Regions from separate parts of the Glutamicibacter sp. NPDC055354 genome, predicted to be linked through region 1. Evidence: predicted binding sites of a transcription regulator. Region 1 holds the regulator's gene; the other holds the start of a gene.
What was found. The regulator HspR, encoded in region 1, represses chaperone genes until heat shock. The targets are predictions, from matches to a motif close to AAGTTGAGTCNNNNNGACTCAACTT.

Region 1 (14,954 bases):
AGCGCATCCAGGCGTTCCACCGAGGCTGGATCCGTTTCATCGGACAGCGCCAGCTCCTCCATGGTCAGCCGGTCCACCTCGCGGCGCAGCTCATCGATTTCCTCCGGAGCCGAGTCGATCTCCATGCGCAGGCGGCTAGCGGCCTCATCAACCAGGTCGATGGCCTTGTCTGGCAGCTGGCGGCCGGAGATGTACCTGCTGGACAGCGTGGATGCTGCCACCAAGGCGGAGTCCGCAATGGAAACCTTGTGGTGCGCCTCGTAGCGCTCCTTCAACCCACGCAGGATGGCAATGGTGTCATCCACGCTGGGCTCGCCGACATACACCTGCGCGAAGCGGCGTTCCAGGGCGGGATCCTTCTCGATGTTTTCGCGGTACTCGTCCAAGGTAGTAGCACCAATCAAGCGCAACTCGCCTCGGGCGAGCATTGGCTTGAGCATGTTCCCCGCGTCCATGGCGCCTTCGGAGGCTCCGGCGCCGACCACGGTGTGGATCTCGTCAATGAAGGTGACAATCTGGCCATCCGAAGCCTTGATCTCTTCCAATACCGACTTCAGCCGCTCTTCGAATTCGCCACGGTACTTGGCCCCGGCGACCATGGCACCCAGATCCAGCGAGATCAGGGTCTTGCCACGCAGGGATTCCGGCACGTCGCCCGCGATCATGCGCTGGGCAAGCCCCTCAACTACAGCGGTTTTGCCAACGCCTGGCTCGCCGATCAGCACGGGGTTGTTCTTGGTTCGGCGGGAGAGCACCTGGACCACGCGGCGGATCTCGCGGTCGCGGCCGATGACTGGATCCAGCTTGCCCGAGCGCGCCAGTGCGGTCATGTCGGTGCCGAACTTCTCCAGGGACTGGAAGGTGGCCTCCGGATCCGGATTATCGACCTTGCGGTCGCCACGGATGGTGGGCAAGGTGCCCACCAGCAGTTCGCGGGTGGCCCCGAATTCGCGCAGCGCGTCGCCGGCCTTGGTCTGGTCTGATGCCAAGGCGATAAGCAGGTGCTCCGTGGAGACGTAGGTGTCCCCCATTTCTGCGGCAGCCGCTTGGGCGTTGCTCACAACCTGCAGCAGCTGTCGGGAGTACTGGGCCTGGGCCACTGAACTGCCGGAGCTGGAAGGCAATGCGTTGATGACAGCGCTTGCCTTGACCGAAAGCGCGTCGACATCCAATCCGGCGGTCTTCAGGAGGGCGACTGCGACGGAGTCGCGCTGGTCCAGCAAGGCCTTCAGCAGGTGCGCAGGTTCAATCTGCGGATTGCCTGCGGTTGAAGCGTTCATCCCGGAAGCCGAGAGAGCTTCTTGGCTCTTAGTGGTGAGTTTGGTGTCCACGCGCATCCTTTCTCTAATTGGGTGAACCCATAAACTTGAGTGTACTTAACTCAACTCTACTCGCACTCTTCGTATTCCAGCTAGAGCAAGATTTTCGAAAGATTTTCTATTTCACTTGCCCCAGAGGCAAAATCCCTTGTCACTAACGATTTGCCGACTTAAGATAAGGCATGGACAACCCGGATTCCAAAGACATTTTTTCACTGACCCGCGATGATATGGTCCAAGTTTTCATCGATCAGCACCGGCAGATGCTGCTTTCCTGCACCGGCGGACTGAGTGAAGCCGAAGCCAGATTGAAGTTGGTTGAATCCAAGACCACGCTGCTCGGGCTGGTGAAACATGCGATCTTCGTGGAACGGGTCTGGTTCGGTGAAGCAGCCACCGGCCGGAGCCGTGCAGAGCTGGGCATTGCCTCTTCGCCCAGCAAATCATTCGACTTGGAGGCTTCCGACACCATCGATTCGATTCGGCACGAATATGCCCAAGCCATCGAACTGTCGCATCAAGCAGTCGAAGGCAAAACAGGGGATGACGTCTTCTCAGGCAACCGGCGTGGACCGCTGCCGCTGCGCTGGATCCAGCTGCATATGCTGCGTGAATTGGCACAGCATTGCGGACACGCAGATATCCTGCGTGAACAAATCCTGGCCGCGCGGAAATAGCGTGCCGCCCTCAACCGGTAGACTCCGGGCATGCCATTAGAACTCCACCCGCTTCCCGCTGAAGAATTCCAATCGTGGATGGCACGAAGTACCGCCGAGTACGTATCGGACCTTGTTGCCGCTGGCAGTTCCCAGCGCAAGGCGCAGGAAGATGCAGACCGGACCATGACCCGGGCCCTTCCCACCGGATTGCCAAGTTGCACCAATGCGGTATTCACCCGGGAGCATGGCATTTTCGGCGATGTGGGCTATGTCTGGATCGGCCACGACACCTCAGGTGATCCGGCTTCATGGTGGGTTTGGGACATAGTTGTCGACCCCGGGCACCGCGGCAAGGGGTTCGGACGCCAGGCCATGAATTTGGCCGAAGAATACGCCCGTGCCCACGGCGCACGTACCCTGGGGCTGAATGTGTTCGGTTTCAACCAGAGCGCTCGCGGCCTCTATGAATCGCTTGGATATGAAACCACCAGCATCAAGATGCGCAAGTCGCTCTAGCAGCGCCTAGTTCCTGCCGCTGGCCCACGTTGCTCCAAGCGAACTGCATTCTTCGAATTGCTATTGATGCCTACCCAACTGCACAAAGACAAAGTACATTACAGATCATCATGACATCCACGGACCAAGATTTTTCCAGAAGCATCGCATCAGGATAAGCTGGTAGAACGTAAGGGAGTATTCATAATCGTTGAATCCGTCAATACGCAGGACTTCATGGTCCTGCCGGGTTTTGCGGCCAGCCCCGGGGTCGGTGAAGAGACTTACTCAGATGCGTTCGCGCGCTACTTACGAAAGCAGGAATCCCTATGGGAGTTTCCCCTATGATTTGGGGAATCACGATTGTCGTGATTCTCGCCCTTCTGGCCTTCGACTATTTCTTCCACATCCGCAAGGCCCACGTTCCATCGCTGCGTGAAGCAGCCATCTGGTCCAGCATCTATGTTGGCTTGGCCCTCGTTTTCGGTGTTCTGGTGCTGGTCTTCGGCGGCATCGACATGGGTGCCGAGTACTTTGCCGGCTACATTACCGAGAAGGCCCTGTCGGTCGACAACCTGTTCGTCTTCCTGATTATCATCGCCAGCTTCCGCGTACCCCGCGAAGACCAGCAGAAAGTCCTGCTCTTCGGCATCGTCTTCTCGCTGATCGCACGTACCGCCTTCATCTTTGTCGGCGCGGCGCTGATCAACCAGTTCGCTTGGGTCTTCTACCTGTTCGGCCTGATCCTGCTGTTGACCGCGGGCAACCTGCTGAAGAAGGATGACGAATCCGATGAGGCCAACAACTTCATCATCCGGATCGCCAAGAAGCTATTCCACACTACCGACAACTATGACGGCGACAAGCTGTTCACCAAGATCGATGGCAAGAAGGTCCTGACTCCGATGCTGCTGGTCATGGTGGCCATCGGCGGTACCGATATTCTCTTCGCTCTGGATTCCATCCCTGCGATCTTCGGACTCACCCAGAACGTCTACATCGTGTTCACGGCTACCGCCTTCTCGCTCATGGGACTGCGCCAGCTCTACTTCCTGCTCGACGGATTGCTGGACCGCTTGATCTACCTGTCCTACGGGTTGGCAGCAATCCTGGCATTCATCGGCGTGAAGCTGATCCTGCATGCACTGCACGAGAACAACTTGCCATTCATCAACGATGGCGAACACGTGATGGTCATTGAAATCAGCACCGGCCTGTCGCTGAGCGTCATTATCGGCGTCCTGGTGCTGACAATTCTCGCTTCGCTGTTCAGCAAGGCAGGCAAGGCCCAGACTGCCATCGGCAACCTGCGCCGCCATGCCAACAGCTACAACGACCTGAGCTACACCTCGGACGCGGTCGAACGCGAACGCATCTACCGCGCCTTGGTGGAGGAAGAAGCGTATGTGAAAACCATGGAAAAGAAGTACCGCGACAAGGCCAAGGACGTGGACAAGATCCGTGTCGAGGTCGCCGAAGCGCACCGCCAGCACGATGAGTACCTCAAGAGCTGATCAGGTTCGTACATAAAGCAAATGGCTGCCAACCCCATCAAGGGTTGGCAGCCATTCGCTGTCTTGGTGCTGCCTAGCGGCGAACACCGCCGATGAAATAGTCCGAAGGCACAATGACCTTGCCCAGAGGCATCAAGGAAACCGGGATCATCTTCAAGTTTGCGATACCCAGCGGGATGCCGATAATCGAAATGAACATCGGGATCGCGGTTACCACGTGCCCCACGGCAATCCAGATACCAGCAAAAATGATCCAGATGATGTTGCCCAGGGTGGAGAACGCGCCTACCGGGCCGTTGTCGACCACGGTGCGGCCAAACGGCCACAGCGCATAGCCGGCAATGCGGAACGAGGCGATGCCGAATGGAATGGTCACGATCAGCACGCAGCAGATGATGCCCGCCAACACGTAGCCCAAGGCCAGCCACAGGCCGCCGAAAAGCAGCCAAATAATGTTGAGAATACCGCGCACTAAATCAGTCATGGTTATATTCTCTGTCTTCTGCCTGTTTTACTCCATCGGGGATCCCCCCGATTTTCTTCTAGGGGTGTCCAATCCCCTACAGTTCGGCAAGCATCGAAGCAGCTTGCTCGGCTAGGATTAATCATCATGAGCGAATCGAGCGAGCAGCAGCGCCCAGCCCACGGCACTGCCCCTAGGAACCCAGACCTTTTCCGTGCCGAGCCGGTATCCTTCGTGCGCCGCGGCAACCGCCTGCAGGGCCGCCGTGCCAGCGCCTGGGAGCGCAATGCCGATCAGTACGTCATTGAGCCGCCCCGCAAGATCGCCGACACTTCGGTTGCCGATGACTTCCAGCTCGATCCTGCCGAGGCTTTCGGACGCACCGCACCGCTGATCGTGGAGATCGGCACCGGCCTGGGCGAATGCATCGCCAACGCCGCCAAAGATGATCCCGAGCGCAACTACCTCGCCGTTGAGGTCTACCGTCCGGGCCTGGCCCAGCTGATGCTGAAGGTCGAGTCTTTCGGCATCGCCAACGTCCGCGCAGTGCAGGCCAATGCACCAGAGGTTCTGGATGTCATGCTGGACGAGAACAGCGCCGATGAGATCTGGATCTTCTTCTCAGATCCATGGCACAAGCCGCGCCACCATAAGCGTCGCCTGATCAAGGCCTCGTTCCTCGACAAGGTCTCCCGCGTGCTCAAGCCGGGAGGCACCCTGCGCTTGGCCACCGACTGGTCCAACTACGCCGAGCAAATGCGCGAAGTCCTCGAAGCCCATCCGGACTTCGAGAACCAGCATCATGGCAATCTGTCCGGCACTGAGAGCAACCTGACCAAGGTGCGCCGCGAGGGCATGGAAGGCTTCGACCCCGAGCCAGAATTCACCGATGCCCAGGGTGGCTGGGCCCCGCGTTTCGAGCGCCGGATCCTGACCAGCTTCGAAGGCAAGGCGCTCAAGGCTGGTCGTCTGGTCTTCGATCTGGCGTACACCCGCATCGGCTAGTCGCGGAAATAAAGCATTGAAGAGGCCATGGAATCCATAGGATGGATTCCATGGCCTCTTCTTCTGCGCTAAGTCTGCACTACGCCCAAGCTCCGAGAATGGACTATGCCGGGGTGCGGCTAGAACAATTGTCAATGGACCACGCCCCGGATCTGATCCAGCTCGCAGCCAACGGCCAGTTGGATGAAGCGTGGTTTGCCACCACTCCATCGGCCGAATCCATGCGCTTGGATATCCAGCGCCGCTTGGCATTGCAGGAAACTGGCGAGATGGCTCCCTTTGCGATCATCGACCTGTCCACCGGCAAAGCGGTGGGGGCCACGACTTACTTGAATATCGACGCGGCAAATCACCGCGTGGAAATCGGCTCAACGTTCCTGGCCATGCCAGCCCAAGGCACCGGGATCAATCCAGCTGCCAAGTTCATGCTGCTGCGCCGGGCTTTCGAGGAACTGGATTGCTATTCAGTGGCTTTCTGCACGCACTGGCACAATGCCGCTTCACGCGCCGCGATTGCACGGCTCGGCGCCAAGCAGGATGGCGTGCTGCGCAATCACAAATATGATCCAAAGAGCGGTACCCTGCGCGATACGGTGGTGTTCTCAATACTCCCGCACGAATGGCCTGCCGTGCGCACCCAATTGGAAGCGCGCTTGGCCCGGCACGGACGGATCTAGCGTCCGATAGCGCGGCGCGCGGTAAACAGCGTCACGGTCGGTTCACGGCGTTCAGGGCGCATGCCCCTAGCCAACGAAACGATGTCGCCTCCAGCGGTACCCGCAGCGAAGATGCGAGATTGGCCCTGGCGTACGGCGGAAAGTTCTTGGCGAAGCCCATTGACTTCGGTTTGCAGATAGGCGACTTGATCTTGCAGGTCCAGGATGCGCTTGATGCCCTCGAGCGAGACGCCTTCCTTGCTCAAGGCCTGCACCTGGCGCAACAGCGATACGTCGCGCTGCGAGTAGCGGCGTTGCTTTCCGCTCTGGCGGCTGGGCGAAACCAAACCAATGCGGTCATACTGGCGCAGCGTCTGCGGATGCATGTCTGCAAGTTGCGCGGCGACGGAAATGACGAAGACAGGTCGCAGGTACTCCCCGTTCACGTTGCTTCTACCACCTTTCTGCAAGGACCTTGGATTCGGTCCCTATTGACTTCGAGTCTATCTTCCCTGCCCAGCCAATTCGATGAGGGGGCAGGGAAGACAGCCTATTGGGTTCAGAGCTTGGCTTTGGCAGCCAAATCCACTCGTGGATCCTCGCCCTCGGTGGCTGATGCGAAGTCCTCCACGGCCTTCTTTGCAGCATCCGAGAGGTTCTGCGGAATCGCGACATCCAGGACGATCAGCAGATCGCCGGTGGCCTTGGAGGTCTTCACGCCGCGGCCCTTCAGACGCAAGGTGCGCCCGGAGTTGGATCCAGCGGGAACCTTCACCGCAACGGAATCCCCGTCCAGGGTCGGTACGTGGATCTTTGCTCCAAGCACCGCTTCAGCGAAGGTCACCGGCACGTGGATGCGGATGTTGTTCTCTTCGCGCTTGAAGAACGGGTGCTCGCTGACCTTGACCTTGACCAGCAGGTCACCGTTGCCGGCAGCACCAGGCTGGCCCTTGCCGCGCACGCGCACCGACTGGCCATCCTTGATGCCCGCCGGTATGCGCACGTCAATGACCTCGCCATTCTGCTCGCGCAGGCCAATGGTGGTGCCCTTAATTGATCCGGAGAAGGAAATCGTGGTGCTCGCCGTGCGGTCAGCACCCTTGCGCGGTGGTGCGCTCTGGCCGAAGCCGCCGCCACCGAAACCGCCGCCACCACCGAAGAGGTCGGAGAAGTCCGGCTGCCCGCCGCGGCCACGTGGGCCCGCTCCGCCGCCTCCGAAGAGGTTGGAGAAGATGTCCTCGAAGCCGGCTTGCCCGCCGGGGCCGCCCGGTCCGCCACCAGCAGAGAATCGCGCTCCGCCGCCCATGGCACGGATCGCGTCGTACTGCTCGCGCTCTTCCTTGTCCGAAAGCACCGAGTTGGCTTCGGAGATGTCCTTGAATTTCTTTTCAGCGGCCGCATCACCCTGGTTGGTATCCGGGTGGTACTTGCGCGCAAGCTTGCGGTACGCCTTCTTGATGTCCGCCTCGCTGGCGTCCTTGGAGACGCCCAGAATGGCGTAAAAGTCTTTTTCGATCCAGTCCTGACTTGCCATCAGGGCCCCATCCTTTCAGTGCCAATTCGACACTGCCCACTGTCGAAGACTCGGCAGTGGGCAGTATCGATTGTGCTATTCGTGGCTATTCGCCGGTTGCTACCAGCACCTGAGCTGCACGCAGGATGATGGTTCCCTTGCGGTAACCGGTGCGCAGCACCTGTCCCACGTGGTCGGCTGGAATCTCGTCAACAGCCTGGCGAAGCAGGGCTTCGTGGATGTTCGGGTCGAATTCCACGCCGGCCTCGTTGATGCGCTCCAGGCCATGCTGAGCCAGAATTCCATCCAGCTTGTTGGCGATCGATGCGAACGGGCCGTCGGCGAGGTCGCCGTGGGCTCGTGCCGCATCGATGTCGTCAAGCACCGGAAGCAGGGTGTTGAGCACGGACTGCACGGCGTTTTCACGCGCTACGGCCCGGTCGCGTTCCACGCGCTTGCGGTAGTTGACGTATTCGGCCTGCAGGCGCAGCAGGTCGTTGCGCAGTTCGGTTTCCACCGCACCGGCCTCTTCCGGCTGCGCCGAATCGGCTTCAGCGCCAGCAGCAGCTTCGTTCAGGATCGCCTCGGCCTGACCCAGGGCGTCAGCGGTTGGCTGCTCGTTGGCGGCCTCTGGCTGGTTCTCCGGCTCCTGGCCGGAGTTCTCGTTCTGGTCCTTTGCCTCGGACATATTCCTAAACTCCTTACTTCTTGTCGGCTTCGTCTTCGTCGATGACCTCGGCGTCGACGATGTCTTCATCAGCGTTCGGTGCCTGCTCGCCCTCAGGAGCCTGGGCGCCCTCGGCCTGCGCGTTGGCGTAGATTGCCTCGCCCAGCTTGGTCTGCGATGCCTGCAGCTTCTCGAACGCGGCCTTGACCTCGTCGTCGTTGTCCTGCTTCTCCAGGGCAGCCTTCAGGGCGTCGACGTCAGCCTGGACCTCGGTCTTGACCTCTTCAGGCAGCTTGTCTTCGTTGTCCTTGATCAGCTTGTCTACGGAGTAGGCAGCCTGCTCAGCGGCGTTACGGGTCTCAGCGGCCTCGCGGCGTGCCTTGTCCTCTTCGGCGTGTGCTTCAGCTTCCTGGACCATGCGCTCGATGTCTTCCTTGGACAGCGAGGAACCACCGGTGATGGTCATCGACTGCTCGGTGCCGGTGCCCTTGTCCTTGGCGGATACGTGCACGATGCCGTTGGCGTCGATATCGAAGGTGACCTCAACCTGCGGAATGCCACGAGGAGCCGGTGCGATACCGGTCAGCTCGAAGGTGCCCAGCGCCTTGTTGTCGCGGGTGAACTCGCGCTCGCCCTGGAAGACCTGGATGGATACCGAAGGCTGGTTGTCCTCGGCGGTGGTGAAGGTCTCCGAACGCTTGGTCGGGATCGCGGTGTTGCGCTCGATCAGCTTGGTCATCACGCCGCCCTTGGTCTCAATACCCAGGGACAGTGGGGTGACGTCGATGAGCAGAACGTCCTTGCGCTCGCCCTTCAGCACGCCTGCCTGCAGCGCTGCGCCCACGGCGACAACCTCATCTGGGTTCACGCCCTTGTTCGCTTCCTTGCCGGCCAGGTCCTTGACCAGTTCAGCAACGGCTGGCATGCGGGTAGAACCGCCAACCAGGATCACGTGGGCGATGTCCGAAACCTTGACGCCTGCCTCGGCGATGACGTCGTTGAATGGCTTGCGGGTGCGCTCCAGCAGGTCCTTGGTCAGGTCCTGGAACTTGGCACGCGAGAGGTGCTCGTCCAGGTGCACTGGGCCTTCCGGGGTCACCGAGAGGTACTGCAGCGAGATGTTGGTGCTGGTAGCCGAGGACAGTTCCTTTTTGGCCTGCTCAGCAGATTCCTTCAGGCGCTGCAGCGCAATCTTGTCCTTGGACAGGTCCGCGCCCTTGGCCTTGGCCTGGGCCAGCAGCCAATCCACGATGCGCTGATCCCAGTCGTCGCCGCCCAGGCGGTTGTCGCCTGCGGTGGAGCGGACCTGGATGGTCGAGAAGCCGTCGTCGTCCTTGCCGACTTCCAGCAGGGAAACGTCGAAGGTGCCGCCACCGAGGTCGAAGACCAGGATGAGCTCGTCTTCCTGGCCCTTTTCCAGGCCGTAAGCCAGCGCAGCTGCGGTTGGCTCGTTGACGATGCGCAGGACGTTCAGGCCGGCGATCTCGCCAGCTTCCTTGGTGGCCTGGCGCTCTGCGTCGTTGAAGTATGCAGGAACGGTGATCACCGCGTCGGTGACCTTCTCGCCCAGGTACGACTCAGCGTCGTTCTTCAGCTTCATCAGGGTACGAGCCGAGATTTCCTGAGCAGTGTACTTCTTCTCGTCAACGTCAATGGTCCAGTCGGTACCCATGTGACGCTTGACCGATGCGATGGTGCGGTCGATGTTGTTGACAGCCTGGCGCTTGGCGATATCGCCAACCAGGACTTCGCCGCTCTTCGAGAAAGCAACGATCGACGGGGTAGTGCGGTTGCCTTCCGCGTTTGCGATAACGGTTGGCTCACCACCTTCGAGCACGGAAACTACGGAGTTGGTGGTTCCTAGGTCGATACCTACGGCACGCGACATAATGGCTCTCCTTTGCCTTGGTTGAAAGTACTAACGCTGAGGACATTTATCCTCATTGAGCGTTCTGCACTCAAGTTTACTCAGCCGCTTTCGACTGTCAAATCAACTTGAGCGAAGGTGACTCAACTTTGCGTTCTGCTCATTTCAACTGCCGTGGTGAGAGAATAATTCCCATCCTGAAAAAATTTTTCATTCATCCGCTTTCAACGCTTCCAGCGGGCGGGAAAAGCGGCAGCTAGGAGCCACCTCATGGAAACGAAGCGCAAGTTCCAGGATCTGCCACCGGGCGGAAAGATCGCGGTCGCCTCTGCGGCAATTGCCGAGCTGACCTTGATGGTTGCGGCACTGCGGGATTTGTACAAGCGCCCCGCCGAACAGGTCAAGGGTCCAAAGCCGGCATGGGCAGCGGCCAGCATGATCAATTTCCTTGGCCCCATCGCCTATTTTGCTTTTGGACGCCGCAAGTAATCCCTTGGCATTCCATAGCCACTGGAAAGCAAGCCGTCCTCGTTGGTTCGAGGACGGCTTGTTCGCTTTCAGCGATTTCCGGTTAGCCCATCAGGCTAATTCCCCGGGCAGCCAGAACGCCAAACGCGGTGCCCCACAAGATAATCGAGATGATCTGCCAGATGATCACCTTCTGCTTATTGGCGCCGAAGGAGACCAAGGCAGCCGAGGTCACCTGCGAAGGCAGGATGGTCTGCCCCAGAAGGCTCACCCCGGCAATGCCGTATTTATCGAAAGCTCGGCGCAGCTTCTCGAACTTGCGTTCCTTCTTCTCCGAGTCCTTGCCCTTGCGAACCTTGTTGCGCACGGCGTGGGCGCTGTTGACGAACAACAGCATGGAAATCACGTTGCCGATCACGGCGGTGGCGATGGCAGCAACCACCGGAACACCGATAACCACGCCAATGGCCGAACCAAAGTAGGACTCGATCAGCGGAATGGCAGCTAGCAAAGCAACAGCCAAGAACTGTAGCGGTTCTGGGAAGGACGCGGCGAAGTTCTGCAGGGATTCAATCATGGCTGGTGCTCCTGAAGCGGTGAAGGTTAATCGGCGACTCGTTGCTTCAATCCTATGTATCGCCTAGTCGAGGAGGGATCAATCAGCGGAGCTAAACTTTTGACGCGCAATTTCCCGGGTATAACGCAAAACTCCCCCGCATCCATTGGGATGGATGTGAGGGAGTACTCCGCAAGGATTAGTGCCAGCGCCTAGTTGCCACGACCAGCTGGGCTCGATGCGCGACGCGGGCCACGCGAACGGCCACCGGTTGCACCGCCAGCGGCATTCCGGCCGTCGGTTCGCGGTGAGCGCGAAGGGCTCGACGGGCGTTCAGCGTTGGCACCTCGTGCGCCGCGGGCTGGACGGTCAGAGTTCGCACCGCGGGCGCTGCGCGCTGGACGCTCGCCCTGGCTAGCGCCGTCACGTTCCGTACGGCGGCGTTCGCCGCCACGGCCCTGGGCTTCGGCAGCTGGCCTGGCGCCACGCGCCGGGCGCTGGCCGCGGCCACCGCGGCCGGCACCTTCACCGGCAGGCTTGCTCTTGGCAGGATTGCGCTTCTGCTGAGCCGGAGCAACGTAGGCAACCGGCTCGGCAACTTCGCCGACGACCTTGGCCACAACCGGAGAATTCAGGTTGACCTTTTCGAAAGGCACCTTCAGTCCGGCCTGCTTCAGCAAAGTCGAAACGTCGCCCTGCTGATCAGGGGTGCAGATGGTCACTACAGTTCCATCCGAACCCGCACGTGCGGTACGGCCGGAGCGGTGGGTGTAGGCCTTGTGCTCTGCTGGTGGATCTACGTGGACAACCAGCTCCACACCATCAACGTGCACGCCACGAGCGGCTACGTCGGTGGCGACAAGAACCTTCGCCTCGCCTGAAGCAAAAGCAGCAAGGTTGCGGTCACGGGCATTCTGCGAGAGGTTACCGTGCAGGTCTACCGCCGGAACGCCAGCCTTGGACAGGGTGAGCGCCATCTTCTTGGCGTGGTGCTTGGTGCGCATGAACATGATGCGACGGGCAGTGCCCTGGGCCAGAACGCGGATCAGGTCCTTCTTATCATCGTTGCCGATGACGAAGACGTGGTGCTCCATGGTGTTCACAGCGGCCTTGGGTGCATCCACCGAGTGAATGGTCGGGTTGCTCAGGTAGCGCTTGACCACCTTGTCCACACCGTTGTCCAAGGTAGCGGAGAACAGCATGTGCTGGATGCCGGTTGGCATGCGGTCCATGATGCGGCGAACTACAGGCAGGAAGCCCATGTCGGCCATGTGGTCGGCTTCATCCAGCACGGAGATTTCCAGCTGGGACAGGTCCACGACCTTCTGCTTGATCAGGTCATCCAGGCGGCCCGGGCAGGCGATGACAATGTCCACGCCCTCATTCATGGCCTTTTCTTGGCGGCTCTGGGCCACGCCACCGTAGATCACGGTGGTACGCAGGCCTGCGGCCTTTGCCAGGGGGTCAACGGTCTTGGCAATCTGGGTCGCCAGTTCACGGGTTGGAGCCATGATCAGCGCTCGTGGGAAACGGGCCTTGCGGCGCTGTGGGCGATCTGCCAGCCGAGCTACCAGGGGCAGCGAGAAGGCCAAAGTCTTGCCGGAGCCGGTCTGGCCGCGGCCCAGGACGTCGCCGCCGGCCAAGGTCGACGGCAAGGTGGCTTCCTGGATCGGGAAAGCGGCTTCGATTCCGCTGGCAGCAAGGACCTTCGACAGGTATTCGGGCACGCCGAGGGCGCTAAAAGTTACGGACATATTCAAACTTTCTCTCTGATTCGCACGCCTGTTTCAGGCGTTGGGTTTCGCCGAGCCAGGAGGAAGTCCGCAACATGCAAGGCCAAGGAAGGCCTGCTGCCAAAAGTGGACCGGCGGAGGTTTTCCGGGCGATCCACAGGAGGGAAATCTAAACTGTCGACGCATGCGCCACAGAATTTTCCGGTGACGCACAAGTATCCATACTACAGTGCAAAAGCGGGGCCCGTCTGTGAGCGGCCCCGCTTTGCACTGCCGCCCCGGGAGACGTTCACCACTAGGGCTCCCGGGACAGTCCACCGCGCTGCCTAGTTCAGCTCGAATTCCTTCTTCGCCAATTTCGAGGGCCACCAGACCTTAGGTCCGATTTCTTCGACCAGCGCCGGCACCAGCAGGCTTCGCACGACGAAGGTATCCAAGAGCACCCCGAAGGCCACGATGAAGCCCAACTGGCCCAGGAACATGATTGGCACCACACCCAGTGCGGCGAAGGTAGCGGCAAGCACCACGCCGGCGGAGGTAATCACGCCGCCGGTGACCTTCAAGCCCACCCGCATGCCCTCACGGGTTCCGCGCTTCAAGGATTCCTCGCGCACACGGGTCATCAAGAAGATGTTGTAGTCAACGCCCAGCGCCACCAGGAAGACGAAGCCGAACAGCGGTACGGATGGATCGGCACCCACGTAGCCGAAGACATTGTTGAAGACCAGCGCACTGACACCCATCGCCGTGCCGTAGGACAGCACGGTGGTCAGGATCAGCAGCACCGGAGCCAGAATGGAACGCAGCAGCAGCATCAAGATCAGCAAAATGGCCAGGAGGGTAATCGGAATGATCTTGAACAGATCCGCGATGGCCGTCTCGTTGGTATCGAGCTGGGTCGCAGTGGTGCCGCCGACCAGCGCGTCGGCGTCGACCGCATGCAGCTGCTCGCGCAGTTCGACCACGGTCTGCTTGGCGGCATCCGAGTCGGCCGCATCGGCCAGCGTCACCGACATCAGGTTGCGGCCTTCGACGCTCATTGGCTCGGCCCCGCGGGCGGCCATGGCCGGTCCGCCGTCTTCAGCCTGCAAGTAGGCCGAATCCACGCCGGTGACATCAAGGGCCTTTTCCAGGGCCGTCTGCGCTTCGGCTTCATCGACAATCACCGTGGCCGGGGATCCCGAGCCGCCAGGGAAGTGCTCGCCCAGGGCGATCTGCCCGTCACGCGACTCCGAACCGCCTACGACCAGCTCGCTCTGTGGCACGCCATGGGCCTTGAGCTGGGTCATGCCCAGCGCTCCCACGGCGAGCACCAGAGCGGTGATGATCCAGATCGGGCGCGGATGGCTGGCAACGAACCGCGCGATGCGGCCCCACAAGCCTTCCTTCTCCTGGCCTTGGGCGTCCACGGCCGCCGGCTTGGGCGGGAAGGGCCAGTAAGCGGCCCGTCCCAGCAAGCCGAGCACCGCCGGCAGGAACGTCAACGCGGCAATGATCGAGAAGATGATGCCCGAGGCGCCAATGGGTCCCAGTGCCTTATTGGAGTTCAGATCGGAGAACAGCAGGCACAGCAGGCCCACCGTCACGGTGCCGCCCGAAGCGACAATCGGTTCCAGCGAGCCTTTCCATGCGGAAGCCACGGCCTGCCACTTGTCCTGGCCGGCCATGAGCGCTTCCTTGTGCCTGGCCACGAACAGCAGCGAGTAGTCGGTAGCCGCACCGATGACCAGGATGGACAAGATGCCCTGGGCCTGGCCGTCGAGCCGGATCCAGCCTTCGGATGCCATGAAGTACACCGCGACAATTGCCGCGCACAGCGCGACGACCGAGGTGAGCAGCACCGTGAAGGGAAGCAGGATCGAACGGTAGACCAGCAGCAGGATCACCAGCACAGCTACCAGGGCCACGCCCAGCAGCACGCCGTCGATGCCGCCGAAGGCCTCGACCAGGTCGGCGCTGAAGCCTGCCGGCCCAGTGACATAGGCGGTGGTACCTTCGGGCTTCTCGGCGGCCAGGAGCGAACGCAGCTCTTCGACTCC
Region 2 (14,954 bases), on a different contig from region 1:
CAGCGCATTGATAGCCATCTTGCGTTCGATCGGGCCGGTGATTTCCACTCGGCGATCTTCCAGCCCCGGTGCGATCGGGGCGACCTGCCATGAATCGTCTTCGCGAATAGCGCGGGTCTCGTCCAGGAACTTCGGATCGCGGCCATTGGCAATGCGCGCCCGGTTGACCTGGCGGCGCTGCATCAACTCGGCACGGCGCGGTTCGAATGCGGTGTGCAGGGCCGAAAGGAAGTCCAGGGCCTCGCTGGTCAGGATCTGCTCCTGGTAGCGAACGGGGGTAGCGGTAATGGTGATGTTGTTCAGGGTGATGGGGGAGTTCATGGCAGCGTCCTTAAAAATCTTGGAAATGGTGCTGGTGCTAGCCGGCGCCTTTGCCGGCTAGCACCATCGACCCATCAGGGTCTAATGGAATTGGCCTTCTTCGGTGGATCCCACCAAGGCCAGGGTTGAGGCGTTAGGGTTCAGCGCCGTGGAGATCGCATCGAAGTAGCCGGTGCCGACTTCGCGCTGGTGCCTGGTGGCGGTGTAGCCGGCGGCCTCGGAAGCGAATTCGCGTTCCTGCAATTCGACGTAGGCGCTCATGCCGTCCTTCGCGTAGCCGGAGGCCAGGTCGAACATCGAGTGGTTCAATGCGTGGAATCCGGCCAGGGTGATGAACTGGAAGCTGAAGCCCATGGCGCCCAGTTCGCGCTGGAACTTGGCGATGGTCGCATCGTCCAGGTGCTTCTTCCAGTTGAACGACGGCGAGCAGTTGTAGGAAAGCATCTGGTCCGGGAAGTCCTTTTTGACCGCTTCGGCGAACTTGCGGGCCAGCTCCAGGTCAGGGGTGCCGGTTTCCATCCAGATCAGGTCCGAGTACGGTGCGTAGGCCTTGGCCCGGGCGATGCATGGCTCGATCCCGTTGGTGACCTTGTAGAAGCCTTCCGGGGTGCGCTCGCCGGTGATGAACTGCTGATCGCGTTCATCGACATCCGAGGTGATCAGCGTTGCCGCTTCAGCGTCGGTGCGGGCGATAACTACGGAAGGGGTGCCAGCCACGTCGGCGGCCAGGCGGGCCGCGTTCAGGGTGCGGATGTGCTGCTGGGTCGGGATCAGCACCTTGCCGCCGAGGTGGCCGCACTTCTTTTCGCTGGCCAGCTGGTCTTCCCAGTGGACGCCCGATGCGCCAGCGGTGATCATGGACTTCATCAGTTCGTAGGCGTTCAGCGGGCCGCCGAAGCCGGCTTCTGCATCAGCGACGATGGGGACCATCCAGTCTTCGACGGTCTGGATGCCTTCGGAGAACTCGATCTGGTCTGCACGCTGCAATGCGTTGTTGATGCGGCGCACGACCTGGGGAACCGAATTGGCCGGGTACAGCGACTGGTCCGGGTAGGTCTGGCCTGAAAGGTTGGCATCCGCTGCTACCTGCCAGCCCGAAAGATAGATGGCTCGAAGGCCGGCCTTGACTTGCTGCACTGCCTGGTTGCCGGTCAGTGCGCCCAACGCGTTGGTGTAGCCGCCGGTGGGGGTTTCCTCGGTGAGCTGTTTCCACAGCTTCTCGGATCCGCGTTTGGCCAGGGTGTGCTCTTCCTGGACCCGGCCCTGGAGCTTCACGACGTCGGCAGCGCTGTAGTCGCGGGTTAAGCCGTTCCAGCGGGGGTTGTTTTCCCAGTCGCTCTCGATGGCTGCGATGCGGTTGTCGATCGAGGTTTCGTTGGTGTTTTCAGTAGTCATTGCCTTGGCTCCTTCGCACAAGCTGCGGGTTCATGTCGATCGGAAGGTGATCTTGTGAACTTCTTCGTGACAACTACTTTTCCGCAGGTGCGAGGGCTTCAACAGAGGTTTTTCGAATTAAGATTTCCACTTCTTCACAAAAATGGAAATTTACCGCTTCTTGCGCTGAATGTGAGTCAAGGCATGGAAATTTGCCGATATTGAATCAATCCCTAGCGAAGAAGAGTGAAATTTAACAGCAAGCCTAGATAAGGGCGAAGCCAAAGCAGACCGATTCCGGGGTCTGCGAGAATCGGCGAATCACTGATGAGCTGGGATTTTATGGAAACCGCAGGTGCTGATTCGCCACGGCAGGCGTTGTGTATCGGGCCAGGAAACGTGAAGTATCAGAGTCTGGACTGGTAGCTGGCTTTTGCCAGATGGGGGCCTGGACTTGTCGCTATGGCCGATATTCTTGGCCGGCAGTGCAGTTTCTGAGTGCGAAGATTTATGGATCTTGCGACCATGGCTGATTGAGCCGGAACGGGCTAGGGCCGGTCGAAAGAAACCACAGCCATGAAACCGCGGCCGGAGATGCGTGGTTCACCGGCGTCAGAGCCAACGACGGTGTCACGCAGGTTCAGCGACTGTTCGCTGTCGCCGAGCAAGAGCTTGGCGGAGCCCTGGACCAAAAGGCCCAGTTGCCCATCAAAGAGGTATTGCTCGCGCTTTTTGGACAGCTCGACAATGCGAACGGTGGGTCGTACCTGCTCTGGAATGGCGGCCACGTGCACGATGAGCAGTTCTTCGGCGGGCTGGCTCGCCTGGACAGAATTTCTCGTTTCGAATTTCAACGGGCGCAGCGGTTCCAATCCATGCTCTTGCCCGTCTACATCCAGCTGCACGAAATCGCCGGCGATCAACGTGAAGACTTGAGCCGAAGGCGACGGAGTGAAGGCTGCAGATTTCTCGATAGAGCGAATCGACAGTTGCCAGGTTGATTCCCGCAGTTCGCTGGACCGCAACGTTCCGTCCTGCGCCAGAATGCCGCTCGCAATGAGCCGGACCTGCCCTAGCTCCCATTGCTTCTTGGTGCTTTGCGCCACTTCGAGAATGGAACCCGGTGCAAAAGATGCTTGTGCTTCGCTCATGGGACGAGTCTACTTGCCGCTGACCAAGCGAAGTTGTTCAACCAGCTGGGATGTGGGCAGCGAGGCATCAAGAGTTATCCAACCGTGCACTTGCGCAAGGCGCAGATACTCATTTCGACTGTCCCTGAGATACTCCATGCTTTCGTCGTCTTTGCCACGGGAATTGATCCGCTCAAAGGCAAGGATGGGGTCGATGTCGAGCAGGACAATTCTCGCGTGCTCGATACTTTTCGCCGCAAGCCAGGGGAGAAGCAGTCCCGGAGGATGGCCGCGTAAGCGCCGCAGCACTAATTGGCAATACAGGTGCCGGTCCATCACGCTGAGTCCGGGAGAGCGGGCCGCGAAAAGCATATTGCGGGCAACATTGAAGCTGCGGATGGAAGTTTCGAAGAAATCCTGGGTGAAAGTCGGGAACGTGATTCCCAGGGCGCGAGAGAATTTGGTAAGCCAGCTCCGCGCGGCGACGTTTGCGAGCCTATGAGCCTGAATGCGATCGTTGCGCAGCTGCTGTACTAAAGCTTCAATAGTGGTGCTTTTGCCTGCGCCATCGGTGCCGACGATGACCAAAGTCCGGGGTGGATCGTGGGCATGGCGCGGGGCCGGTAGGGGGCGGGTGGAGACTGCGTGCATGGTGCTCCTTGCGGGATCTCTTTGTAGTTTCAACGTTTGCGCTTCGCTGAAGATTCCGCAGAAAGGCTGTGCATTTGTTGAGAGTAGCTCGCCGGGGAAGCAGGGAAAGAACCGTGAATATTTGCTTCCGCGTCACTGCTGGGCGATTGAATTACGGGTTGAATCCGGAAGATCTAGAAATTTTCACGATCCTTGGCATAACCTTGTCATGTGACTGCAACCACATGGAATCGCTCAGTGAACTCAGCCGGCAATGGCGCTGGCAGCGAAGATACAGAACTCGACGCCATTGCTCTCGGCCGCAGAATCCGCTTTCTGCGCAAGGGCAAGCAACTGACCTTGGATGATGTCTCGGCGCTCGTTGACACCGCGCCGAGCCAGTTGTCGCTGATTGAAAACGGCAAGCGCGAACCGAAGCTATCGCTGCTTAAGTCCCTGGCTGGAGCCATGGGGGTTGGAGTCGACGATCTGCTGGGCACCGAACCGCCATCGCGCCGTGCTGCTTTGGAGATCGAATTGGAACGTGCCCAACGCGGTCCACTGTACGAGTCCTTGGGATTGCCTACCGTTCGTGTTGGCACGCGTCTGCCCATGGACGTCCTGGAATCCCTGGTGGGACTGCAGCATGAATTGGAACGCCGCCTGAACGAGCAGGCCGCGACCCCTGAAGAAGCCCGTCGGGCCAATACCGCTTTGCGCCATGAGATGCGCCAACGCAACAACTACTACAAGGATATCGAGCAGGAAGCCGCCAAAGTCCTCTCTGCAGTTGGCCACGATTCAGGGCCGCTCTCGCATCATCGTGCAGCAGATATCGCCGAGCATCTGGGATTCAGCCTGCGCTTTGTGGGCAATCTTCCGCATTCCACGCGTTCGGTGACTGACCAGAAGAACAAGCGTATCTATCTGACGCAGGCGAACCGCTCGGAACATGATCCTCGTTCGGTGTTGCTGCAGGCGCTAGGGCATCACGTATTGGGTCATAGGACTCCAACCGATTATTTCGATTTCCTCTCGCAGAGGGTCGCGACCAACTACTTTGCCGCGGCGTTGATGATGCCGGAAAAGTCCACGGTGGACTACTTGCGGCGAGCTAAGAACAACCGTGAGTTGGCCATCGAGGATCTGCGCGATGCTTTCGCCGTGTCCTATGAGTCCGCAGCCCACCGGTTCACCAACCTTGCCACCGAGCATCTGGGGATGACCTGCCACTTCCAGAAGGTCCACGAATCGGGCATCTTGCACAAGGCTTATGAGAATGACCGAGTGAACTTTCCAGCCGATCACACCGGTGCCATTGAAGGACAAACCATTTGCCGGTATTGGACAAGTCGCGTGGTCTTCGAGCAGATGGATAAGTTCCGTTCCTTCGAGCAGTACACCGATACCGTCAATGGGACCTTCTGGTGCACGGCGCGCACCGAGCGCCATTCCTCGGGACTGTATTCCTTGTCCATTGGCGTGCCTTTTGAGCATGTGAAGTGGTTCCGCGGGCGGGATACCAAGGAGCGCTGCCAATCCACCTGCCCGGACGAGAACTGCTGCCGCCGTCCACCTGCTGACCTATCCAGCCAGTGGTTCGGCAATGCGTGGCCGGCTACGCGCGCTAATACCCACTTGCTGGCGGCCATGCCAACCGGAGCCTTTCCCGGAGTAGACGAAACCGAGGTCTACCGATTCCTGGAAAAGCAGGTGGACTAGGACCGTTGGACTATGCGATGTGCTTGGAGATGAAGGCAAGAGCAGTTTCCGCCAGCCACGCGCCATCCTGGGCAACGGTGCGGCCGGAGCGGGCTACCTTGAAGGAATGGTTGCCACCTTCGAACCAGGAAAGTTCGCTGTGCTCGTTCAGCTTGCTGGCGACTTCTTCCATCTTTTCGGGGTTGGCAAAGGGATCGCGGGTGCCTTCGAGGAAAAGCATCGGCACCGCAATCGGGTAGAGATGCTCATCGCGTAGCTTCTCTTCCTTCTTAGGCGCGTGCAACGGGTACCCCAGGAAGATCAACCCTGCCGAGGGCATGCCCTCGGCAACTGACAGGGAAGCGATGCGCCCGCCAAAGGACTTTCCTGCCGTGAAGATTGGCAGGCCTTCAGCCAAGTGTTCTTCAACCCAACGGCGGACCTGGTGCCACACTGCGACCGCCGCTGGCGCTTTGTCGGGAAACTTCTTTCCAGCATCCATGTAGGGGAAATTAAAACGCAGGACGCTGGCACCCAGATTCGCAGCGGCTAGCGCAAAGCCGGCCATGAAATCATGATCCTTTCCAGCACCTGAACCGTGTGCGAGCACGATGACGGCCTTCGCCGCCTTTGCTCGGTCCCAGAGCGCGCTGAGTTCCAGGTCTTCGTATGGAATGGAGAGTTCTTGGGTCATAGGTACCACCCTAGGGGCTGAGGGCCCATCAACTGATCATGAAAGGAAATGAACTACATTTCCCAGTCCTTGCGGAGTGCCGTATCGGTGTCATCGCCATTTCTGGCCAGTACCGTCAGCTTTTCAACTTTTTCGCCGGTCGCCGCACGCTCGTTGATCTTGAGCATCATATTTCCCGAGATGAAGATCGATGCGGGCATGTCGTATTCGCCGTCGATCCATGGACCGTCTGCGAGGGTGACGACGAGTTCGCCAAGCGCAGGCGACTCGACTTTCTCAACGTAGGCGTGGGGGTCAGCGGGCAGGCATGTGCGGTAGATTTCCAGCTCAGTGATTTCAGCGCCGCATAGGGATTTGTAGGTATCGTTCATGGCGGACAGCCACTGCATGTACTTTTCCGAGGCCCAGGCTTTGCGGTCCTCGGGATCGGCACCAGTACGAGCCCGGGTGAAAGTTCCTGAGTTATTGCCGTCTTCAGTAGCGAAGGTGACAGATTCCAATTCCGGCGAGGCCTCGCCTACGCTTTCGAACATGATTCGGCCCATCATGCGCAGCTCATCCTCGTTGGTTTCGTAGCTTTCCCGCATCTGGGTTCCAAACTTCATGCTGTTATCCAAGAAGATATTGATGGCACCAGGTGCTGGAGATTCCCAAGAAGTCATTAGGTTGTAGGGATACAAGAAGCCTTTGGTGGACTTGATGCCAGAGTTTTCTTTCCACATCTCAATTTTGGAATCTGCCCAGGCCTGTCCCGAATTGGCGTTGGCGTCCAACTCCGCGGGTCCAGGCTCGGGGGCGGTTTCACCGGGTTCACCGGTTTCGGCCGCGGGCTGTGCCGCCGGAGTGGAGCCAGCGACGGAAGCCGCCCTCGAATCGGCTGGCGCTGCTTGTTCGGGAGCTGCATTGCACCCTGCTAGAAGCAAAGCCAACGATGACAGGGCAATGACCGAACGGGTGCGCAAGAATAACTCCTCATTATCGATGAATGGTCAGTCTATACAGGCCAGGCAGCGAAGGGAGAGCTGTTACGAGAATTTGGCAAAGGTCCGGATTGCACCGGGACGGAAATCCGACGCTTCCGTGAGCCCCATGGATTCGTAGAAGGCACGTTGCCCGGGTTCATCATCGGTGATCAGGACCAGCTGACGCACATGCTCATATTTCACTAGTACGGCAGAGAACAAAGCACGGCCTACGCCGGGGCGATGCGTAGATGGACGCACCAGGATGTCCTGGACGTAGCAGATGGTGGCATTATCCGAGACCACGCGCACAAGGCCGATTAACTGGTGGTCTACGTCGTAGGCGTAGATTACGCATGCTGAATTCTTCAGGCCTTCGAATAGTACGTCTGGGTTGTCTGTATAGGCGCTCCAGCCCACCGCGTTGTAGAGCGAGAGTATTTGTTCCTCGGAAGGCACCTTAGTGGTGGAGAGTTCCATCGAGTCCTTTTACTGTTGCGGGGAAACCGAAAGGATCTCCGCGTTGCTCAGCAACGGATGCTTCACCAGTTCTGTTTCCAATGTGTGGATGATGGCTTGGGCGGAGTCGCCGTTGTAAACGAACACCGGGCCATCATGCCGGTAGTAGACATCCTCATGCCATCCGATTTCGCCGTCACCCAATGCATGCTGCAGGGCCCTGACTGTTGGCTCCAGATCCGATTCCGATTCGGCCCCAAGCCTGGTTCGAAGCAAAACGTACTCGCTGCCGCCTACTTCGGTGCGTTGTCCATCAATAATCAGCCAGGAACCATGCCCCAGTCCTCCATCGATGAGCGAAGAGAGCAATTCGGAAAACAGCTTCTTCGGTTCGGGGGTGGCCACTTCAAGGTTAATGTCGCTGGAGATCGGCTCCTCGGCCGCGTCCAATGTGGTCTTGGTGCTGATGATGGTTCCGGAAGACTTGTATTTGGGCAACAATGTATCGAGCAGGCCCGCCTCATGATCTTTGCGCAGGCGTTCGGTCATCGGCTGGGCAAAATGGATCTGCACCCGGTGGGTCGAAGCCTCCGATGATTTCCTGGCGAACAGCGACATGTCCTCAGTCCTCGTGTGGGTCGGAAATGCAAAAGACGATTCCGTAAGGATCGCGCATAATGGTCCAGCCAAAAGTGGGATCTTCGGTGTGGTCCTCAACGCGTGTTGCGCCAGCGGCTGTGCAACGGGCGACTTCCTGCTCGCGGCTCGTGCTTGCTTCCAAGTCGAGATGAACCCGGTTCTTGCCGGCAGTGATCTCATCAACTTTTTGGAACCCCAACCTCGCGCTGAAGCCAGGGACGCTGATCATGGTGAACCCCGGGTACTGGCCCAGATATTTCCCGCCCAGAACAGCCCTCCACCAAGCCGAGGCAGCTTTCTCGTCAAGGGCATCAAGGGTGATCATTCCAATGTTCGCCATGCAGTCAAAGGTACCGGGAGTCTTCCTGCTTAGCTAGAGGTTGACTGCATTTCTGCAGCTGACTAGCGCACTTTCTAAGTGAAGAAAAGGGGCTTGCTTGGCCGGGACGGAAGTCCCGAGCAAGCAAGCCCCTTTATGGGCTATGCCGGCCTAGCTATCGAAGTAGTTTGGCGCGTGCTCGTTGTGAGCAGGTGGAGTCGGCATCTCGACTTTCTTCTGCACCTTCAGCGTGCCAGCGGCATAGTCCACCGAAACGGTGTCACCAGCGGCAAGCGAATCACTGATCAGCAGGTCGGCAATGGCATCCTGTACCTTGCGCTGTACCAGCCGGCGCAGCGGGCGAGCGCCGAACTCGGGGTCGTAGCCTTCGTTTGCCAGCCACTGCACGGCAGCGTCGCTCACCTCCAGCTTCAGCTCCTGGTCCACCAAGCGAGCTTCGGTCTCGGCGATGACCAGCTTGACGATCTGGCCAATCTCGGACTGCGAGAGCTTGGAGAACAGCAGTACCTCGTCCAGCCGGTTCAGGAACTCTGGGCGCATGAACTCGCGTACCTTGCCCATGACCTTGGCCCGGATTTCTCCAGCCTCGCTGGTGGCATTGGCGGAGGTGAAACCGAAGTTTCCGGCCTTGTTGGCCAAGTACTCGCCGCCGAGGTTGCTGGTCATCAGGATCAGCGTGTTGGAGAAATCGACAGTGCGCCCGGCTGAGTCGGTCAACCGGCCGTCATCGAGTACCTGCAGCAGCACGTTGAACACGTCCGGGTGGGCCTTCTCGATTTCATCGAGCAGCACGACCGAGTACGGGTTGCGGCGGATCTTCTCGGTCAGCTGGCCGGGCTCGTCATGGCCGATGTACCCCGGAGGTGCGCCAATCAGGCGCGCCACGGTGTGCTTCTCACCGTATTCGCTCATATCGACGCGAACCAGCGATTCGGCCGAACCGAAGAGGTTTGCAGCCAGGGCCTTGGCCAGTTCGGTCTTTCCGACGCCGGTGGGACCCAGGAAAAGGAACGAGCCGATGGGGCGACCTGCTGGCGACATTCCGGTACGGTTGCGACGCACGGCGCGTGCCACAGCGGCAACGGCATCGTGCTGGCCGATGACCGAAGCATGCAGGGAATCTTCCAGCGAAGCCAAGCGCGCCTTGTCATCTCCCGAGATGCGCGAGGTGGGGATGCCGGTGGATCGGGAGATCACTTCCGAAATCTGCTTCTCATCCACTACCCGGGTGACCCCTGCATCGCCGGCCTCCTCAGCAGCCTTGATGCGCGCGGTCATTTCCACGATGTGGTCACGCCATGCGCCAGCTTCTTCGAATCGTTCCTCGCCGATAGCGCGTGACTTCTCACGCTCGGCGTCTACCAATTCGGCACGCAGGGACTGCACATCCTCGGCATCTCCAGCAGCGATGGACCGCCGGGCACCGGCGATATCGATCAAGTCGATGGCCTTGTCAGGAAGCTGGCGGTCGTTCAAGTAGCGGGCAGAGAGCGTCACCGCGGCCTTGAGCGCTTCGGGGGTGTACTGCACCTGGTGGTGATCCTCGTAGGATTCGCGCAGGCCGTCCAAAATGGCCAGCGCCGTTTCCTCCGACGGCTCGGCGACAGTAACCTTGCCGAAGCGCCGAGCCAGCGCGCTGTCCTTCTCCACCTTGCGGAACTCATCGAGCGTAGTGGCGCCGATCATGTGCAGCTCGCCACGCGCCAAACGCGGCTTGAGGATATTTGCGGCGTCCATATTGCCGGACTCGCCAGAGCCTGCACCGACCAGCAGATGCATCTCATCGATGAATATCAGCACCTGCCCCTCGGCTGCGGCTACCTCGTCGAGCAGGCCGGTGAGCCGCTGCTCGAAATCTCCGCGGTAGCGGGTTCCGGCGAGCATGCCCGGAAGATCAATGGAGATCAAGGCCGCATTGCGCAGTTGGGCTGGTACCTGGTCATCGATGATGGCGCGGGCCAGTCCTTCGGCAATGGCGGTCTTGCCCACGCCTGCCTCGCCAATCAGCACAGGGTTGTTCTTGGTGCGACGGGCCAGGATTTCAATAACCTGATCCAGTTCCTCCTTGCGTCCGATCACCGGATCAATCTGGCCGTCGGAGGCCAGCAGGGTCAGATCGGTTCCGTAGCGTTCGAGCATGGACACGTCGGACTCGGAATCGGACTGGTTCTGGGCATCGTTTTGGCCACGCTGGGCCTGCTCCATGGCGGCTTGCTGCAAAGACTGGCCGGTGATGCCGTGCTGCGCCAGGAGCTGGCTGACCGGAGATTCCGGGTTGAAAACGAAGGCCAGGAAAAGATGATCAGGGTCGATGTAGGTCGAACCGTAGTTACGAGCAACCTGATAGGCGTCAAAGAGGCTGCGCTGAGCTGCCGACGATAGGTGGGATGGCTTCTCGCCCTTCTCCTGGGACTTGGGCATGCGCGCGATGGCATCTGCACTCAAAGCCTCGATGTCGATACCCATGGCGGTCAGGTGCTCGCCGACTGGTTCGGTGCGCAGCAGAGCCATCAGGAGGTGCAGGGAATCAATCTCGTCGTGGCCATGCTCCTGGGAAATCGCTGCCGCGGTGGCTACCGCTTCGTGGGTGCGGGCGGAAAGGAGGCGCGTGAGGTCGATGGGACGTGCTGCCTGAGCACGTGAAGACAGGAATCGAGAGAGGAATTCCTCAAACGAGCCATCTGACGGTGCGCCGAAAAATGCTGGCAAGTGAGCCTCCTAATAGAAACTTGAGCGGTCTATGCTCATGTTCAACGCATATGGCGCGCAGATATTCCCGAACCAGCCGGGCAAGGTGTCAAAGAGGTTGACTTCACACTAATAGCTGGAAAGCAGGCGCTAGTCTTTGGGGATGTCGATAAGGCCCATACGCGCGGCCGCAACCAGAGCCTGGACCCGATCGCGAACATTCAGCTTAACGAAAATCTTCGCCATATGGGTTTTAACCGTAGTTTCGGAAATAGTCAGAGTTCTTGAAATCTCGGTATTGTTTAGCCCGCGTGCGAGCAGTTTTAGAATCTCGAATTCCCGATTGGTAATTCCCAAGTCATAGGCCAGTTCTTGAATGTCTTGGGAATTATCCCGGTAAGCTTCGCGAACCGCAGAAACTAGATCAGAAGAAACCGACGGGGAAATGGCTGCAGTTCCTTGGTGAACGGCATGGATCGCATGAATAATTTCATCTGGTTCAGAGTCTTTTACCAAGTATCCGCTGGCCCCAGCGGTCAGTACCGGAACCAGGTAGTCGTCAGAAGAAAAGGCGGTAATAGCAAGCACGGAGGGGCTGTCTTCGGCAGATTTGATTGCTTTAGTAGCGCTAACCCCGTCCATTATCGGCATCTGCAAATCCATGAGCACAACGTCCACTTGATTGCCGCTGCAATACTCGACGGCGGCCTGTCCATTTTCAACAGAATTAACCGTTACAATTCCGGGGTCTGTTGCTAGGATTGTGCCCAACGCATGCCGAATTAGAGGTTCATCATCGACAATAAGGACCTTTATTTGTTCCATCTGATTCCTCTGATTCGATGCGGGTGGCCTCATGTTGGCCTGTTCACCTGAAAGTATATAAGTTGATCTGATGTGGAGTTTGATATGAAGGGTTTGAAAATGCTGGCCGTAGCAGCATTAGTTCTGGCACCATTGACCGCCGTGGCAGCTCCTGCATCTGCCGCGAGCTCTCCAGCCTCCAGCAGTGGCAACGTTGCTACTCCTGCTGGCTTTGGCTCAGCCTTCTCGGAGTGGTTCTGCAAACGCTACGGCGTCGCCTGCCCATAACGCGGTTTATTTGACTTGATCATCTGAGCCGGGAATTATTCGGCATATGACTGGACGACTAAAGGACACCCTGACCAAGCTCTTCGCTGGTCGGGGTGTCATTGTTTGGACTGGTATTGCGGTTCTGATCGCGGTTTCCAGTAGTGAGTTCGTGACTCTGCTGGAAGACGGATTTAGTGGTTCGTCGGATATTTCGGTTCGAGGCGCGTTGCTCGGCGTAGGACTGTGCGCAATTCTTGCGCTTGGTCTTCGCTGGGTTGCCGTATCCGTCGGGTTGTTTGTGGCAGTTGCCTATTTCTTCCTCACGGACGGCGCCTTGTTCTTCTGGACTGTCGTTTCATTCATGATTTTTTCGGCGCTGGCAGCTACGGCCAGTGCCATGAGCGTTAGGGCCTTATTCCTAACCTTGTCCGCAGCGTGGATGGTGCAGTTCGGCATCCAGTCCGGGCAAGACGCGGTTCTGCTTGTCGGGATTGCCCCGTTGACGGCGATGGCGTTCTTCTTAACGAGGAATATTTACTTGCTGCGCGAGAAGAACGAGCTCGCTCTTCGGCAAATGCATACGGTCAAAGAGCAGACTCGTCTTGCTGTCGACCGGGAGCGAAAGAACATTGCCCGGGATCTGCACGATATTGTCGCGCATGACATCACGGTCGTGGCCATGCAGTCGAAGGCCGCGAAGTTCGCAAACGATGGTCAGAAGGCCCTCGAAGCTCTGGATGTCATCGCCAAACTGAGTACTGAGACTTTGCACGATTTACGCCTGATGCTCAATGTCCTGAGGGCTGATGGGACCATGGCAGATCCCTCGTCCCAGGGCATTGATAAGCCGGCCGCTACTACTGTTTACGCGCTTCAGGGTGCAGAACTTTTCGTTCAGAGGCTAAAAGAGGCAAATTTCGAGGTGAGCTCCACCACTGACGAGAAAATTTCCGAATTACCCCGTTCTGCACAGACTGCGATTTATCGGGTCATGCAAGAAGGTACAACAAATGTGATAAAGCACGGTGCCTTGGGCGGGAAGTGCACCTTCGAACTCACGGTCCAAGGGGCAGAGGGCATCCTGGAAATTACTAATCAGATGGGGAATTTCGACAAGAAGGCGAGTGGGTTGCCCGAAGGCGGGACAGGCCTGATTGGCATGGGTGACAGGATGCGTGCATTTGGTGGAAAGTTTGCAACCAGTTCCGAAAACGGTGTTTGGGCACTGCGCGCAAGCATCCCGTTCTGACCCCTACCCTCCTACTAAAGTATGATTTCGGATTTTCGCAGGACGCGATAAGTTAGACATGTATCGGTGAAGACCGATCACCGGGAAGGTACTTGGTGGTGTTTTGCGAGTGGCATCACTAAGGATCCGAGGGTGATTAAAAGGTACGTTGCATTGCGTAAACGGACTGATCTTTCATCGGCGCTGTGCCCCCATCGCACGCCGTTGTCTGTCAGTAATGCAACGTACCTTTTATAACTTAAACCCAGCCCGTGTTTCTGCGTTCTGCCTCACACCTCAGGTCGGAATGGGCCTGCGTGGCGGGGTGTTGCGCCTATGGAGAGCATTTCCTGTCTGGGAAGCGAGAGCGCATGAGTACCCAGGCAGATACGGTTGTTTGGCAACAATAAGGCCTGGCCGTGGAGCCTAAGGGCGGCTTTGATAGCAAGACGGCAGATGCTGCGATCAACGCAGAAGCAACCGCAGATTCTTTGGCCGTGAAGGCCGGCGAACCAAGCGGGGCCCATGGTTCGATCGCCTGCCGTGGCACGACGCCGAGCTGGCCACGCGCATCGGCTAGTCGATGAATCAACGGCAAAGGGTGCGAGAACTCGAATTAGTTCTCGCACCCTTTGCCGTTGCTGGTGGTTAAGCCTCGGAAGCCTCTGCCTCTTGGGTGTCTTTCAAAACATGATCAGAAACCTTGGCCAGCGCTCGTTCCAGTGAAGAGCGCAAGACCACAGGAATCGTGATCTCGTCATTAATCTCGACAAGGCCTTCGCGTTCAAAGACGCGCAGCAGGGACTCGACCTGGGGGACAACCTCCTCAAGGCTGGCAATCAGGTGATGCTGCTCGGCGGGAAGGTCATCTTCGGTCGGAACTTGCAACGCGAACTCGGCACGTGGCGGTGTCGATGATGCGGCATTGCTCAACACGCCGGCCACCATCTCGGCGATCTGCGCCTTGCCCGGCTGCTCCAAGGTGTTGATCAGGATGTGCGAGTAGAGAACCTCTGCAATCAGCTCCTTGACCAAGCGGGCGCCTTGTCCGCTGGATGCCAGCAGCGCATCGCTGAGCGACTCGGTTGGGGTTGCGTTCGGTTCCTGGTAGCGCAGCATGGCCGTGCCGATCAGGGCGTCCCAGTATGCCGATAGGCGTGGAATGTCGGCTAGCGAAGAAACGGCAGTGCCGTCTTCCGGCTCCCACTGGGCATCCTCTGGAACGCCGGCGGATTCATCGACCTTGACGAACAGGCCCAGCGCGCTGGCCGCATCCTGCAGCGTATCGCCGGTGAGTACGCCAGCTGGGGTGGTCGGCTTGCCTTCGCCAACCCAGTTGATCAACTCGCGAGCCGCAAAAACGAAGGGCATCGCTTCGAGGCTGCCGTTGGCCTCATCATCTTCGAGATAGGGTGCCACGATGGGTGAATCGCCAGCCATGCGGGAGAGGAATTCGAAAGTCTGCTTGAAGTCATCCACGCTTCCGCCGAAATTAGCGGTCGTGCCCAGGAAAGTCAGGTAATGCTTGAGGATCGCAGCGCTGGCTTCCGAAACTTCCTTGCCCAGCGACGTCAAGTGGCCCAGCTGTTCACCCAGAATCGTCGGATCCAGGGTTTTGACGTCAACGCTCTGGCGCAACTGGGCATGCACGGTCAGCAGGGTAGTGAGCCCTTCGAGCGCTGCGCGGGTCTCGCTGGCTGCCTGGCCCTCTTCG

Region 2: ACWICV_RS15925 (ATP-dependent Clp protease ATP-binding subunit) is a predicted target of HspR. The motif match lies at 10,977-11,001, and genes of this name have one in related genera.

Annotation. Positions count from the first base shown of each region.
Region 1 covers NZ_JBSHMB010000001.1:1,468,665-1,483,618, forward strand. Annotated here, with positions in the region: gene clpB (ATP-dependent chaperone ClpB) at 1-1,331, opposite strand, end outside; gene ACWICV_RS06870 (DinB family protein) at 1,502-1,996, shown strand; gene ACWICV_RS06875 (GNAT family N-acetyltransferase) at 2,027-2,494, shown strand; gene ACWICV_RS06880 (TerC family protein) at 2,803-3,987, shown strand; gene ACWICV_RS06885 (YccF domain-containing protein) at 4,061-4,471, opposite strand; gene trmB (tRNA (guanosine(46)-N7)-methyltransferase TrmB) at 4,598-5,455, shown strand; gene ACWICV_RS06895 (GNAT family N-acetyltransferase) at 5,506-6,132, shown strand; gene ACWICV_RS06900 (heat shock protein transcriptional repressor HspR) at 6,129-6,557, opposite strand; gene ACWICV_RS06905 (DnaJ C-terminal domain-containing protein) at 6,671-7,645, opposite strand; gene ACWICV_RS06910 (nucleotide exchange factor GrpE) at 7,731-8,312, opposite strand; gene dnaK (molecular chaperone DnaK) at 8,326-10,179, opposite strand; gene ACWICV_RS06920 (PLD nuclease N-terminal domain-containing protein) at 10,429-10,647, shown strand; gene ACWICV_RS06925 (small multi-drug export protein) at 10,730-11,203, opposite strand; gene ACWICV_RS06930 (DEAD/DEAH box helicase) at 11,395-12,936, opposite strand; gene ACWICV_RS06935 (MMPL family transporter) at 13,242-14,954, opposite strand, start outside.
Region 2 covers NZ_JBSHMB010000004.1:175,116-190,069, forward strand. Annotated here, with positions in the region: gene aceB (malate synthase A) at 1-321, opposite strand, end outside; gene aceA (isocitrate lyase) at 403-1,716, opposite strand; gene ACWICV_RS15885 (HutD family protein) at 2,244-2,846, opposite strand; gene ACWICV_RS15890 (thymidylate kinase) at 2,856-3,476, opposite strand; gene ACWICV_RS15895 (helix-turn-helix transcriptional regulator) at 3,687-5,177, shown strand; gene ACWICV_RS15900 (alpha/beta hydrolase family protein) at 5,188-5,850, opposite strand; gene ACWICV_RS15905 (hypothetical protein) at 5,904-6,623, opposite strand; gene ACWICV_RS15910 (GNAT family N-acetyltransferase) at 6,876-7,292, opposite strand; gene ACWICV_RS15915 (hypothetical protein) at 7,302-7,889, opposite strand; gene ACWICV_RS15920 (VOC family protein) at 7,894-8,250, opposite strand; gene ACWICV_RS15925 (ATP-dependent Clp protease ATP-binding subunit) at 8,401-10,959, opposite strand; gene ACWICV_RS15930 (response regulator) at 11,089-11,763, opposite strand; gene ACWICV_RS15935 (sensor histidine kinase) at 12,077-13,261, shown strand; gene ACWICV_RS15940 (hypothetical protein) at 13,889-14,954, opposite strand, start outside.